DNA from 4 places in the Vibrio sp. MA40-2 genome. Region 2 is predicted to be linked to each of the others. Evidence: predicted binding sites of a transcription regulator. Region 2 holds the regulator's gene; each other region holds the start of a gene.
What was found. The regulator CRP, encoded in region 2, controls carbon source genes, mostly activating them, when cyclic AMP is high. The targets are predictions, from matches to a motif close to TGTGANNNNNNTCACA.
Positions count from the first base shown of each region.

Region 1 (3,220 bases), 810 kb from region 2:
GTTGTGTCATCATCAGAAGCGTCAGCATCAATTAGGTTAACGCCTGCAGCGAACAACCACTTGTCCATTGTGTAATCAGCAGCAAGAGCAACTACGTTACCGGCATCTTCAACATCGTAGTAACCTAGTGCTAGGTTCATCGCGTCTAGACCGTAACGAGCTTCAAGAGCAAAAGTGTCTTGTTCTGCAGAGTTAGAAGTACCGTAGTAACCCATTAGGTCGAAGTCACCAGCCATAAAGCCAACTTTGATGTCTGCAAGGTCTGCAACTGCATCAGAACGTTGGTTGTCACGGTAAGCAGCAGAAACATACATTTGATCGTTTGAGTAATCCCAACGAACAGCTTCGTCAGCACAAGCGTCAACTTGGTCTACAGCCGCAGTTACACCGAATTGGTAATCTTCGCCTACACCTAGATCATCAGCAATGCTACAAACATCACCAATTTTCACAGAACCGTAAGAAGCAGTATAGAATGCAAAGTAAACGTCACCCATGTTAGCGCTTCCGCCTTCAGTAGTGTCGTTGTCGTCGCCTTGGAATTCCCAGTATGCGCCAACAGATAGCTCATCGTTTACAACTTTACGGATATCAATTTTTAAATCAGCATCTTGAATTTGTTGCTCAACGCTTGAATCTTCAGCTGTACCTTTAACGTAAACAACTTCTAGGTCACCGCCTAAAGTAACGCTTGCACCATCTTGGTTATAAAGTTCGATACCTGCGTTAGCCGCTGTAGAAGCAACCAATACTGATAATGCTAATAGAGTCTTTTTCATAATAATCCACTGCCTTTTCTTAAGAATGTAGGAAATCCTTTCCGGTTCCCTTTTTTATTTTATTGATAATAACGTTTTAGCTTAGTTGCTACCTCGTCATCACCCGTAATATTTCGAGAACTAGATTGCAAAAGAAATCGTCTGATGTCAAACCTCTAAATAAATAAAAATAAAAATAAATAAATACAATAAAAACAGTGATTTAGCTTATTTCATATATGTATAAGTTATAATCAACACATCAATAGCATTGAAAAACCAATCAACCAATAAAAATCCTTTGCCATATATTAATCTTATAAATTATACTAATACGATATAAAATATATAATATTCGGCTTAAATATAAAATTAAAAGAATTTAATATCGACCAGAAAGTTCATGCATTACAATTGAAAAGGTTCAATTTTTTTTGTGACATAGATCGTGTTTTTACTAAAAAAGAAGCAAATATGTGACTTAAATCGGCTCTGTAACTAAATAAAATCCCAATAAAAATAAATTCTTATCCAGTAATAAAAATTAATAATTATGTAACTCAAACATGCTTAGTGATATTTCTCACATATTCTCTAGCAATAGAGTAGGCATAATAGCTGTGCTAAACTGCGCCATCCTTTATCGCTGGTCATGTTATGCTCAATCCCAAAGTCGAAAAGTCTATTCGTAATAGCTATCAAAACTTACAACATCAATTGGATAACTTTATTCCTAGACGTGCGCAAAATTACTTAGTCGCCGAAATAGCCAAGACCTTATCCGGCCATTATCACAAAAGTAATCGTATTATCGTTGCAGAAGCGGGAACCGGTATTGGTAAATCTCTTGCTTATTTAATGGGTGCGATACCTTGTGCCGTTTTAAACAATCGTAAAGTGGTTATCTCAACGGCAACCGTTGCTTTACAAGAACAGCTATTAAATAAAGATCTCCCTTTATTTCGGCGCATAACCGATTTGGATTTTTCATTTATTCTTGCTAAAGGCCGTCAACGATATTGCTGCGCAGAAAAACTCGCCGCCGCGAGCGGAGCTGATGATGGGCAAATGGCCATGTTTGACGCCAAGCCTAATAAAGCTGACATTGAGTTATTAGAAAGATTGTACCTCGCGCTATCTAAAGGGAAATGGGATGGCGATAGAGATTCGTGGCCAAAACCGATTGACGATAGAATTTGGCAAACTATTGTCAGCGATAAACACAGCTGTAATAACGGTTTACCCGCACATAGAGGGTGCCCGTTTCAAAAGGCGCGATCTGAGCTTGATAAAAACGATGTCATTATTGCCAACCACAGCTTAGTAATGGCAGATATTGATCTCGGCGGCGGAGTTATTCTTTCTGAACCGGATAATACTATCTATATATTCGATGAAGCTCATCACTTACCAAAAATTGCCAGAGATCATTCATCTGCAGCTGCAAGTTTAAAAGGCGCAGTGACCTGGCTAGAGAAACTCAACCAATCATCAAGCAAGTTCACCAGCTTAGCCGATGAAAAACGCGTCAACCGTTTTAGAAATGAATTGCAAGATTCCATTCAACAGCTGGTACCGTCTCTTAGTGGGCTAAGTAAACAGTTTGACCCAAATAACTTTGCCGACAAAGTGTACCGCTTCGAACATGGTGATTTACCTGAGTGGTTGCAAAGCGAATCTAAAGATCTAAAAGTGTTATCAAATAAAGCCAACCTCGCTGTCGGCAAAATTGCCGACCTGATCGCCGAACGTTTAAAAGACGGTGAACTATCCAACAAACTGGCGGAACCTGCACTCGCCGAACTTGGCTTTTATCATCAAAGATTAGACAACCTAGCAAAAGTATGGAACCTAATGGCGGAACCGAAAAAAGACAAAGGCGCGCCATTAGTTAAATGGTTAGAAATTAGCCCGGAACGAGAAGACGATTTCATCGTCAACGTTTCACCTTTGGAAGTTGGCTGGCAGTTAGATCAAAAACTGTGGAGCCGATGTGTTGGCTGCGTGCTAACGTCGGCAACATTGCGTGCTCTAAATTCATTTAGCTTCTTTTGTCATCAAGTGGGCGTAAGCAGCGTTAACGCAAACAAGGTTAAAACCGTTAACAATGCCAGTGACAGCGATAGCAAAGATGATGGTGTGCAATTTTTAGCTTTAGCGTCACCATTTAATTACCAAGATAATGCCGAATTACTCATACCTGCAATGAAATACGAACCGCAGGCGCCACAATTTAGTGACTATTTGTCTGAATGTTTGCCAAACCTTATTGTAGATAAAAAAGCAAATTTGGTGCTTTTTGCTTCTTATTGGCAGATGAAACAAGTGGCCCAAAGCGTGGCAACAGAATTTACAAAACGAGGTTGGGCGCTTCAAATTCAAGGTCAGTCGTCACGCTCAGAAATTCTCAATAAGCATAAGACCCTAACTCAATGTGGAAAAACCAGTATCTTGTTTGGTAC
Region 1 is NZ_CP178628.1:2,002,746-2,005,965, reverse strand. It holds gene ACLKML_RS16690 (porin) at 1-779, opposite strand, end outside; gene dinG (ATP-dependent DNA helicase DinG) at 1,416-3,220, shown strand, end outside.
Region 1: dinG (ATP-dependent DNA helicase DinG) is a predicted target of CRP. The motif match lies at 1,331-1,346, and genes of this name have one in related genera.

Region 2 (3,220 bases):
TCTGGCGCAGGAACAACGACAACTTCAGAAGCATTTAGAAAAATGTTTAATATGATGAACGTTAGAGCCGCATGGGTTGAAGGAGATAGCTTCCATAAGTTCACTCGTCCAGAAATGGACATCGAAATTCGTAAAGCTAAAGAACAAGGTCGACACATCAGTTATTTTGGCCCAGAAGCAAACGACTTTCCGGCATTAGAGCAATTCTTTAAGAAATATGGAGAAGAAGGCAAAGGACAAGTAAGGCGTTATCTGCACTCCTTTGATGAAGCCGTACCTTATAATCAGATGCCAGGAACCTTTACCCCTTGGCAAGATTTACCCGAAAACAGTGATGTGCTTTTTTATGAAGGCTTACATGGCGCGGTGGTCGATGGTGAGGTGAATGTATCGCAACACGCTGACTTGCTTATCGGTATGGTGCCGATTGTTAATTTAGAATGGATTCAAAAGTTCGTACGCGATACTAGAGATAGAGGACACTCTAGAGAAGCCGTGACCGATTCAATCGTTCGCTCAATGGATGACTATCTAAATTATATTACGCCTCAATTTTCTCGCACACATATTAACTTTCAGCGCGTACCAACGGTTGACACTTCGAACCCTCTTAACGCCAAAGGAATACCCAGTTTAGACGAAAGTTTTGTGGTTATTCGTTTACGTGGCATGAAAAATGTCGATTTTCCTTATCTGTTGGCCATGATTGATGGCTCATTTGTTTCACGCCACAATACACTCGTTGTTCCAGGTGGCAAGATGAGTTTTGCTATGGAATTAATTATTAGACCCGTGCTTCAGCAGTTAATCGAAACAGGCAAAATAGGTTAATTTATACACAACTTGCGGCTTTGTTTGTTATACCGTGATGACGTGCACATTTTTGCGTATAAAATAGGGATTTGAGAGCGATCAAAATCAAGAAATCACCTGAAAAAAAGGATACTATTCTTAACAGACATACATATGTAGCTTGCAGCTTTGATTAAGAAATCCTATGCTAACGTCACCGAAATATAGGGACGTGGCAAAGGAACGCTGCTTAAGTAGGCCCTGCAGATAATAGTGAGATAATTATGGTTCTAGGTAAACCTCAAACCGATCCGACGTTAGAGTGGTTTCTTTCACACTGTCATATTCATAAATATCCATCAAAGAGTACGCTTATCCACGCGGGTGAAAAAGCGGAAACTCTGTATTACATTGTGAAAGGCTCTGTGGCTGTGCTTATCAAGGATGAAGAAGGTAAAGAGATGATTCTTTCTTACCTTAACCAAGGTGACTTCATCGGTGAGCTAGGCCTTTTTGAAGAAGACCAAGAACGTACCGCATGGGTACGAGCTAAATCACCTTGTGAAGTTGCTGAAATTTCGTTTAAGAAATTCCGTCAGCTTATTCAAGTTAACCCAGATATTTTGATGCGTCTTTCGTCTCAAATGGCAAGTCGTCTACAAACGACAAGCCAAAAAGTAGGCGATTTGGCCTTCTTAGATGTGACTGGTCGTATTGCTCAAACACTTCTTAATTTAGCAAAACAACCTGATGCAATGACTCACCCTGATGGGATGCAGATCAAAATTACTCGTCAAGAGATTGGACAAATTGTTGGCTGTTCACGTGAGACAGTTGGACGTATTTTAAAAATGCTTGAAGAGCAGAACTTAATTTCTGCACACGGTAAAACTATCGTTGTTTACGGTACTCGCTAACGTTCATTCGTTAATACGGAACCGTCTATAAAAAACAAACTAAAAAAGCAGCGGAAACGCTGCTTTTTTTTTCGATAAAATTAGAATAGCTTTTATGTAAGTGCTTCTAATTGATGGTGCTTGCAACTTGGTTGGGCATATATCTGGACACACCCAACCGGTTTAACATAAACGCTAAACTTTAGTCACATAGGTAGCGGAATTTTACATCATTCCTGGCATTCCACCCATACCACCCATGCCGCCCATATCAGGCATTGCAGCACCAGCATCTTTAGCTGGAGCATCAGTAACCATTGCTTCAGTTGTGATCATTAGTCCAGCAACCGATGCAGCGAACTGTAGTGCACTGCGCGTTACTTTAGTTGGATCTAAGATACCCATTTCAAGCATATCACCGTATTCGCCTGTGGCGGCATTGTAGCCATAGCTCGCATCGCCTGCTTTAACGTTGTTAGCAACAACTGAGTCTTCCTCACCTGCATTTTCAACGATTTGACGTAAAGGCGCTTCCATTGCTCGAAGAGCAACACGAATACCAACATTTTGTTCTTCATTGCTACCTTCAAGACCCGCGACTTTAGAAGCAGCGCGAATAAGAGCAACACCACCACCAGCAACGACGCCTTCTTCAACCGCAGCACGAGTTGCGTGAAGCGCATCTTCTACACGGTCTTTCTTCTCTTTCATTTCGACTTCAGTTGCTGCGCCAACTTTGATTACTGCAACACCGCCAGCAAGTTTCGCTACGCGTTCTTGTAGTTTCTCTTTGTCGTAATCTGATGTCGCTTCTTCGATTTGTTGGCGAATTTGAGCAACGCGACCTTGAATCATTGCTTCTTCACCAAGACCATCAATGATGGTTGTATTTTCTTTAGTGATGATAACGCGCTTCGCTTGACCTAGATCTTCTAATGTAGCTTTCTCTAGTTCTAAACCAATCTCTTCTGAGATAACCGTACCAGAAGTTAGAATCGCGATATCTTGTAGCATTGATTTACGACGATCACCGAACCCTGGAGCTTTAACTGCTGCAGCTTTCACGATGCCACGCATGTTGTTTACTACCAATGTAGCCAACGCTTCACCTTCAACATCTTCTGCAATGATAAGCAGTGGACGAGAGGCTTTAGCAACCGCTTCTAGAGTGGTTAACAGCTCACGGATATTCGATACTTTTTTATCAATCAAAAGAATGAATGGGTTTTCTAATTCAACCGCACCCGCTTCTTGGTTAGTAATAAAGTAAGGAGATAGGTAACCACGGTCAAACTGCATACCTTCAACAACATCAAGTTCATCTTGAAGTGCTTGGCCTTCTTCAACAGTAATAACACCGTCACGACCTACTTTCTCCATTGCTTCAGCAATGATGTTACCAACGGTTTCATCAGTGTTCGCTGAAATCGTTCCTACTTGTGCAATCGCTTTTGTATCAGCACATGGTACAGATAGAGCTTTAAGCTCTTCTACTGCGGCAACAACCGCTTTGTCGATACCACGTTTAAGGT
Region 2 is NZ_CP178628.1:1,193,271-1,196,490, reverse strand. It holds gene ACLKML_RS13145 (phosphoribulokinase) at 1-831, shown strand, start outside; gene crp (cAMP-activated global transcriptional regulator CRP) at 1,077-1,709, shown strand; gene groL (chaperonin GroEL) at 1,914-3,220, opposite strand, start outside.

Region 3 (3,220 bases), 1.3 Mb from region 2:
TTTATTGGGTGAGAAATTAGAAGGGTATGCTTCCTCTCGAGCTCGAAGCGGTGTTCAGTCACTGATGTCGTTAGTTCCTGAACAAGCGATCAAAATTATCGATAATGAAAGGGTTGAAGTGTCAGTAAGCACATTGATTCCTGGTGATATGATTGAAGTTTCGCCGGGATCTCGATTACCTGCGGATGGCATTGTTCAATTTAATGCTAGTTTTGATGAAAGCGCATTAACAGGAGAATCACTTCCTGTGGAACATTATGCGGGCGATCAAGTCATGGCAGGATCAGTTGTGGTTGACAAAGTTGTTCGTTTAAGTGTGACGTCTAAACAAGGTGAAAATGCGATTGATCGTATACTGCATTTAATTGAGGAAGCTGAATCTCACAAAGCACCACTTGAACGATTTCTAGATAAGTTCAGCCGTTGGTACACACCAGCAATGATGTTGTTAGCTTTGCTAGTGATTATTACCCCTCCATTAGTTTTTTCTCAACCGTGGGAAACATGGATATATAGAGGGCTCGCCTTATTATTAATTGCCTGTCCTTGTGCATTGGTTATTTCAACGCCGGCAGCTATTACCTCAGGTTTAGCGGTGGCGGCAAAAAGAGGTGCGTTAATCAAAGGAGGGGCGGCCCTCGAACAATTAGGCCGATTAGAAACCATTGCTTTTGATAAAACGGGTACGCTGACCAAAGGCGAACCAAACGTAACAGATGTGCAGGTTTATGCAGATGTTAAGCGTAATGATCTTATCCAAATATCAGCATCAATAGAAGTTGGCTCAACTCACCCTCTTGCTCGTTCTTTGGTTAAATATGCGACTACTGAAAAACTGAGTTTATTAGATGCACAGGACAAAAGTGCGATTGCTGGCGTTGGGGTAAGTGGGGTTATTGAAGGTATCTTGTATCAAATAGTCGCTCCTAGTAAAGTGACACTGTCTCTTTCTTCGACGGTTAGACAACAAATTGAGTCTTTAGAGCAAGCAGGGAAAACGGCGGTTTTGGTTGTTAGAACAGACTTAGCGCAAGTAAGCGAAATAATAGGAAGTATAGCATGGCAAGATACGTTACGTGATGATGCTAAAGAAGGTATTGCTAAGTTACATCAATTAGGCATTCGTACTTTGATGCTTACCGGGGATAATGCCAGAAGTGCCAAAGCAGTGGCCGACCAAGTTGACGTTGAGTTCAAAGCGGGTTTACTACCACAAGATAAAGTCGCATATATTCAAAAGTTAACGAGCGAAGGTCATGTTGCGATGATTGGAGATGGAATAAATGACGCGCCAGCGATGAAAGCTGCGTCTATTGGTGTCGCTATGGGGAGTGGAACTGATGTTGCTTTGGAGGCTGCAGATTCTGCGTTGACTCATAACCGACTGACTGATATCGCGGACATTATTGTTTTATCTCAAGCAACGCTGGCTAATATTCGCCAGAATATAGCGCTAGCATTAGGTCTAAAGCTGGTGTTTTTAATTACGAGCCTTATGGGTATTACTGGTTTATGGATGGCGGTGTTAGCCGATAGTGGCGCAACATTTTTGGTTACAGCAAATGCATTAAGGTTATTGCGATCGTAAACATGTTTTTTCCAAGGTTAAGTAGGCAATAAGATGAAGTTAGTTGCATTGAATATAATTTGTATTATGTGAACATAGTGTGATCTACATCTCATTAATATGTAACATGACATTCATGATTATTTGTATGTGTGATTTTAGTCACTAACTTTTTATTGTTTGTTCGCTACAGTTTAAAGGTGAACGTTGACTATATTCTGGCTTAGTAAAATGCTAGCGCCAATTAAAGGAGCAATTTATGTCTCAACCTGTATTTCACCTTGGTATTACTGCTGCCGACCTTAGAGGCGCGACTGTTGCGATTATTCCTGGTGATCCTGATCGTGTACCTAAAATCGCAGCTGAAATGGATAATGCAATCCAACTGGCAAGTCACCGGGAGTACAATGTGTACTTAGCTGAGTTGGATGAGACTCCAGTTGTCGTGTGCTCAACCGGTATTGGTGGGCCTTCTACATCTATTGCGGTAGAAGAGTTAGCTCAGTGTGGTGTGCGTACGTTCTTGCGTGTAGGAACAACAGGTGCAATTCAAGCTGATGTTAATGTTGGTGATATGATTGTTTCTACGGGTTCAGTTCGTTTAGATGGCGCAAGTACCCATTTTGCACCGTTGGAATTCCCTGCTGTAGCAAACTTTGAAGTGGCGGCAGCAATGAAACAAGCGGTTGAAGAATCAGGTGCAAAAGTGCATATGGGTGTTACCGCATCAAGTGATACTTTTTACCCAGGTCAAGAACGTTACGATACGTTCTCAGGTCGAGTGGTGAAGCGTTTCCAAGGCTCTATGCAAGAATGGCAAGATATGGGTGTGCTAAACTTTGAAATGGAATCGGCAACGTTGTTCACTATGTGCGCAAGTTCTGGCCTAAAAGCCGGTTGTGTTGCTGGTGTCATTATTAATCGAACTCAAAAAGAAATTCCAGATCATGTAACGTTAAAAGAGACTGAAACTCGCTCTATTCAAGTGGTTATTTCTGCTGCGCGTAAAATGCTGTAGCTTTGATTTTTTGACAGCTTGTTTTGAAATTTTGTGTAGGGTAATTAATCTATATCAGTAAATAGAGACCAAGTGTTAAGCTTGGTCTCTATTTTTTTGTCACTATTTTGTCCGTTACTAGACTTCTTCGTGACCACCTGCATCTGTAAACCAATTGGCTAAATGAGTTTTTAAATCCTTCAGTTCATCAGGGCCAATCAAAGCCAAACCGAGATCTTCTGCACGCGTAATATCATTGTGTCGAAGAGGACGGAAACTGACAAGCATTGCTCTTGCTTGTATGCCACCAAGCAAATCTCGTAATGATTCTAATTTATATAAGGTATCATCTCCATCATCACGCATACCTTTAGTTTTGCATTCGATAATGTGCAGCTTATTGTTTACTACAGTGGCGACATCGAGCTCGTTTCTTACTTCACGTTCGCCCAACTGGCGATATACCTGAACATTTAAGGAATGATCTTGAATGGTTGGCAATTCATCTTGAATTTGTTTTACTGTACTGTGCACCAAGGTTTCTAACCATTCGCCGTTTGAAAAGCGTCGCGCATCTTCACTGGCAAATGTTAATACTCCGTCTTCATAAGTGGCTAGGTTGGTCTCGACAAGATCAGATAACAACATGTTAACTT
Region 3 is NZ_CP178628.1:2,800,294-2,803,513, reverse strand. It holds gene ACLKML_RS20120 (zinc/cadmium/mercury/lead-transporting ATPase) at 1-1,588, shown strand, start outside; gene udp (uridine phosphorylase) at 1,827-2,585, shown strand; gene ACLKML_RS20110 (DUF1887 family protein) at 2,703-3,220, opposite strand, start outside.
Region 3: udp (uridine phosphorylase) is a predicted target of CRP. The motif match lies at 1,719-1,734, and genes of this name have one in related genera.

Region 4 (3,220 bases), 130 kb from region 2:
AATTCGTGCACTACAAAAAGAAAAAACACGCCGTTCATTAATTGATGCAGCATTTACTCAATTAAGTGCTGAACGCAGTTTCTCTAATTTGAGTTTAAGAGAAGTTGCTAGAGAAGCTGGCATCGCTCCAACCTCTTTTTATCGTCATTTCAAAGATATGGATGAGTTAGGGTTAACATTGGTTGATGAAGGCGGGTTATTACTAAGACAACTAATGAGGCAAGCAAGGCAACGAATAGTAAAAGAAGGAAGCGTAATACGAACCTCGGTCGAAACATTTATGGAATTCATAGAAAGTAGCCCAAACGTATTTAGATTATTGTTACGTGAACGCTCTGGAACGTCTCCAGACTTTAGAGCCGCAGTAGCCAGAGAGATGCAACATTTTGTCGCAGAAATGACAGAATATTTAATAAGTACAGGAATGAAGAGAGAAGAGGCTTCCATTCAAGCAGAAGCGTCAGTTATCTTAGTGTTTAGTTCTGGCGCAGAAGCGTTAGATTTAAACAAACATGAGAGAGAAGAGTTAACTGAAAGACTTGTCATGCAATTACGAATGACAGCTAAAGGTGCTTATTGGTACAGAAAAGAACGTGAAAGACAAAACAATAGGATATAACTATGTCAAATGAATCAATCCCTGAAAAAAATGACTCCGCAAAAAAAACATTAATCCTAGCAGTTATTGCCGGTATGTGTGGTAACGCTTTATTGTCGCCGTTAACGGTTAATGAAATTTCTTTTTCTATATTTCCGTTAATCGCATTGGTTTTGGCAGTTCAGATGCTATATCAAGATTATCTGCGTCACCCAATTGCAGAAGACTTACCTTTGGTTGGTTTAGCATGCTTTTTTGTCGGTGCCTTTGGTCATTCTGCGTTTGTAAAAGCACAATATCCAGATGCTGGTTCTAACTTTTTTGCCATTATAGTGACATTATTACTCTTGCTTTGGGTAGGGAAAAAACTTGGGTTTGTCGCTAAACCTGCGTAAATAATAAAGCAGTATCGCGCTTTCCAGATAGAACCGATTACGTAAAATGAAAACGAGCTTATGCTCGTTTTTTCTTTCTCTGAGATAGCTTAAATCTGGATGTTTTTTTATTGTTTACTCACCCATGATTTTTGATCACTTCTTTACTTTTCATTCTACTACTCCTGACTGATTACATGACAATAATCGCTTAGTTTCGTTGTGTTTTTATGAGTTAACCATCTTGATAGTCTAAAATTACTTTGACGTGAAAGTAAACGTCAGTCTCCATTAATGTGATATGTGTCACATAATTGCCAGTGTTTATATCTTTGTTGGCGTCTTTCTGTAAATAATAAAAAGGAAATTAATTAGAGTTCAAACTAATATTTAGGAGAAATGATGTGCTCTCAAACAGCGAGAGAATCGTTTGGTAAGTCTGCAATAGAAGGATTAACCAACTCAATATCTTGGCAATTTAGTGTGCCTAGTATCAAAGATGGTTTGCAGGTGAATAGGCTGATTGCTGAGTCGCCGCCACTTGATACTAATTCGGCTTATTGTAATTTTCTACAAACCACACACTTTCAAGATACATCGATAGTGGCATATTTTCAGGGTGAGCTGGCCGGTTTCATTTCTGGTTATTTGAAGCCCAATGATTCAAAGACGTTGTTTATTTGGCAAGTTGCAGTTGCATCGAAATATCGAGGGCAAGGTTTGGCTAAAACCATGTTGAGTGAGTTACGTGCACGAAATTGTTTACGTGATATCACCGCCATCGAAACAACGATTACCAAAGACAATGACTCTTCATGGGCACTTTTTAAAACGTTGGAACAAGAAAGTGAGCAAGAAAGCTTAGTTAGTGTCTTCCTCGATAAAGAGCTCGACTTTAAGGGCCTCCACGATACTGAATACCTATATCGACTTCCTTTAACTCCACGCAACGAAACAAAAAACTAGAAATGGAATAATCATGGATATTTTTAAAAGAAAAGAATCAAATGTTCGCTCTTACTCAAACAGTTTTCCAGTTGTTTTTTCAAAAGCAAAAGGCTGTTGGCTAGAAACAGATGTTGGTGACCATTACCTCGATTTCTTAGCTGGAGCTGGTTCACTAAACTATGGTCATAATAATCCTATTTTTAAACTTGGGTTACTCGAGTATATCGAAAAAGATGGCATCACCCATGGACTCGATATGCACTCGGAAGCAAAAGCGGATTTTCTAGAGGCACTTGAACAACATATATTCAAACCTCGTAATCTTAATTACAAAGTTCAATTTACTGGGCCAACTGGAACCAATGCAGTGGAAGCTGCATTAAAACTTGCTCGGAATGTAACAGGCCGGAGTAATGTGGTGGCCTTTACCAATGGCTTCCATGGTTGTACTAGTGGTGCACTTGCTGCTACAGGTAATCAACATCATCGTCAAGGTGCTGGTACCACATTGAATGATGTAACTCGTCTTCCTTTTGATGGTTATGCAGATGTTGATGGACTCAAACTATTCAGTGCAATGTTAGAAGATAATTCATCAGGTATTGATAAGCCAGCCGCCGTACTACTAGAAACAGTACAAGGTGAAGGTGGACTAAACGTTGCCTCTGATGAGTGGCTTCAAGAGTTAAGCCGTATCTGTAAAAAAAATGATGTTCTACTTATTGTGGATGATATTCAAGCGGGATGTGGTCGAACTGGTACCTTTTTTAGTTTTGAATCTTCGGGCATTAAACCCGATATGGTAACACTATCAAAATCGGTTAGTGGTTATGGTTTACCAATGGCGATTGTACTGTTGAAACCGGAATTAGATGCTTGGAAACCAGGGGAACATAATGGGACTTTCCGTGGAAACAATCACGCTTTTATTACCGCAACTAAAGCCATTGAAACTTATTGGTTAGATGACAAATTTGAACAGCATATTAAGCAATGTGCCGAAACGGTTTCCGACAATATTAATACTATGTTGAATCGCTATCCTGACCTGTTTTCTCAGAAAAAAGGTAAAGGGATGATGCAGGGTATTGAATGTGAAAGTGGTGAGTTCTCTAGCCAAGTGACTAAAGCATGTTTTGACCGAGGGTTAGTTATAGAAACTGCTGGGCCGAACGGAGAAGTGATCAAGTTTTTCAGCCCATTGACGATTACTCAAGAAGAATTAGAGCAAGGAATGAGTATTTTTTCTGACGCAGTAGAGGCGGCCGTTGCCTCTCAATTTAAAAAAGCCTCGTAATGG
Region 4 is NZ_CP178628.1:1,064,062-1,067,281, forward strand. It holds gene fabR (HTH-type transcriptional repressor FabR) at 1-619, shown strand, start outside; gene ACLKML_RS12555 (YijD family membrane protein) at 622-993, shown strand; gene ectA (diaminobutyrate acetyltransferase) at 1,375-1,938, shown strand; gene ectB (diaminobutyrate--2-oxoglutarate transaminase) at 1,952-3,217, shown strand.
Region 4: ectA (diaminobutyrate acetyltransferase) is a predicted target of CRP. The motif match lies at 1,268-1,283, and genes of this name have one in related genera.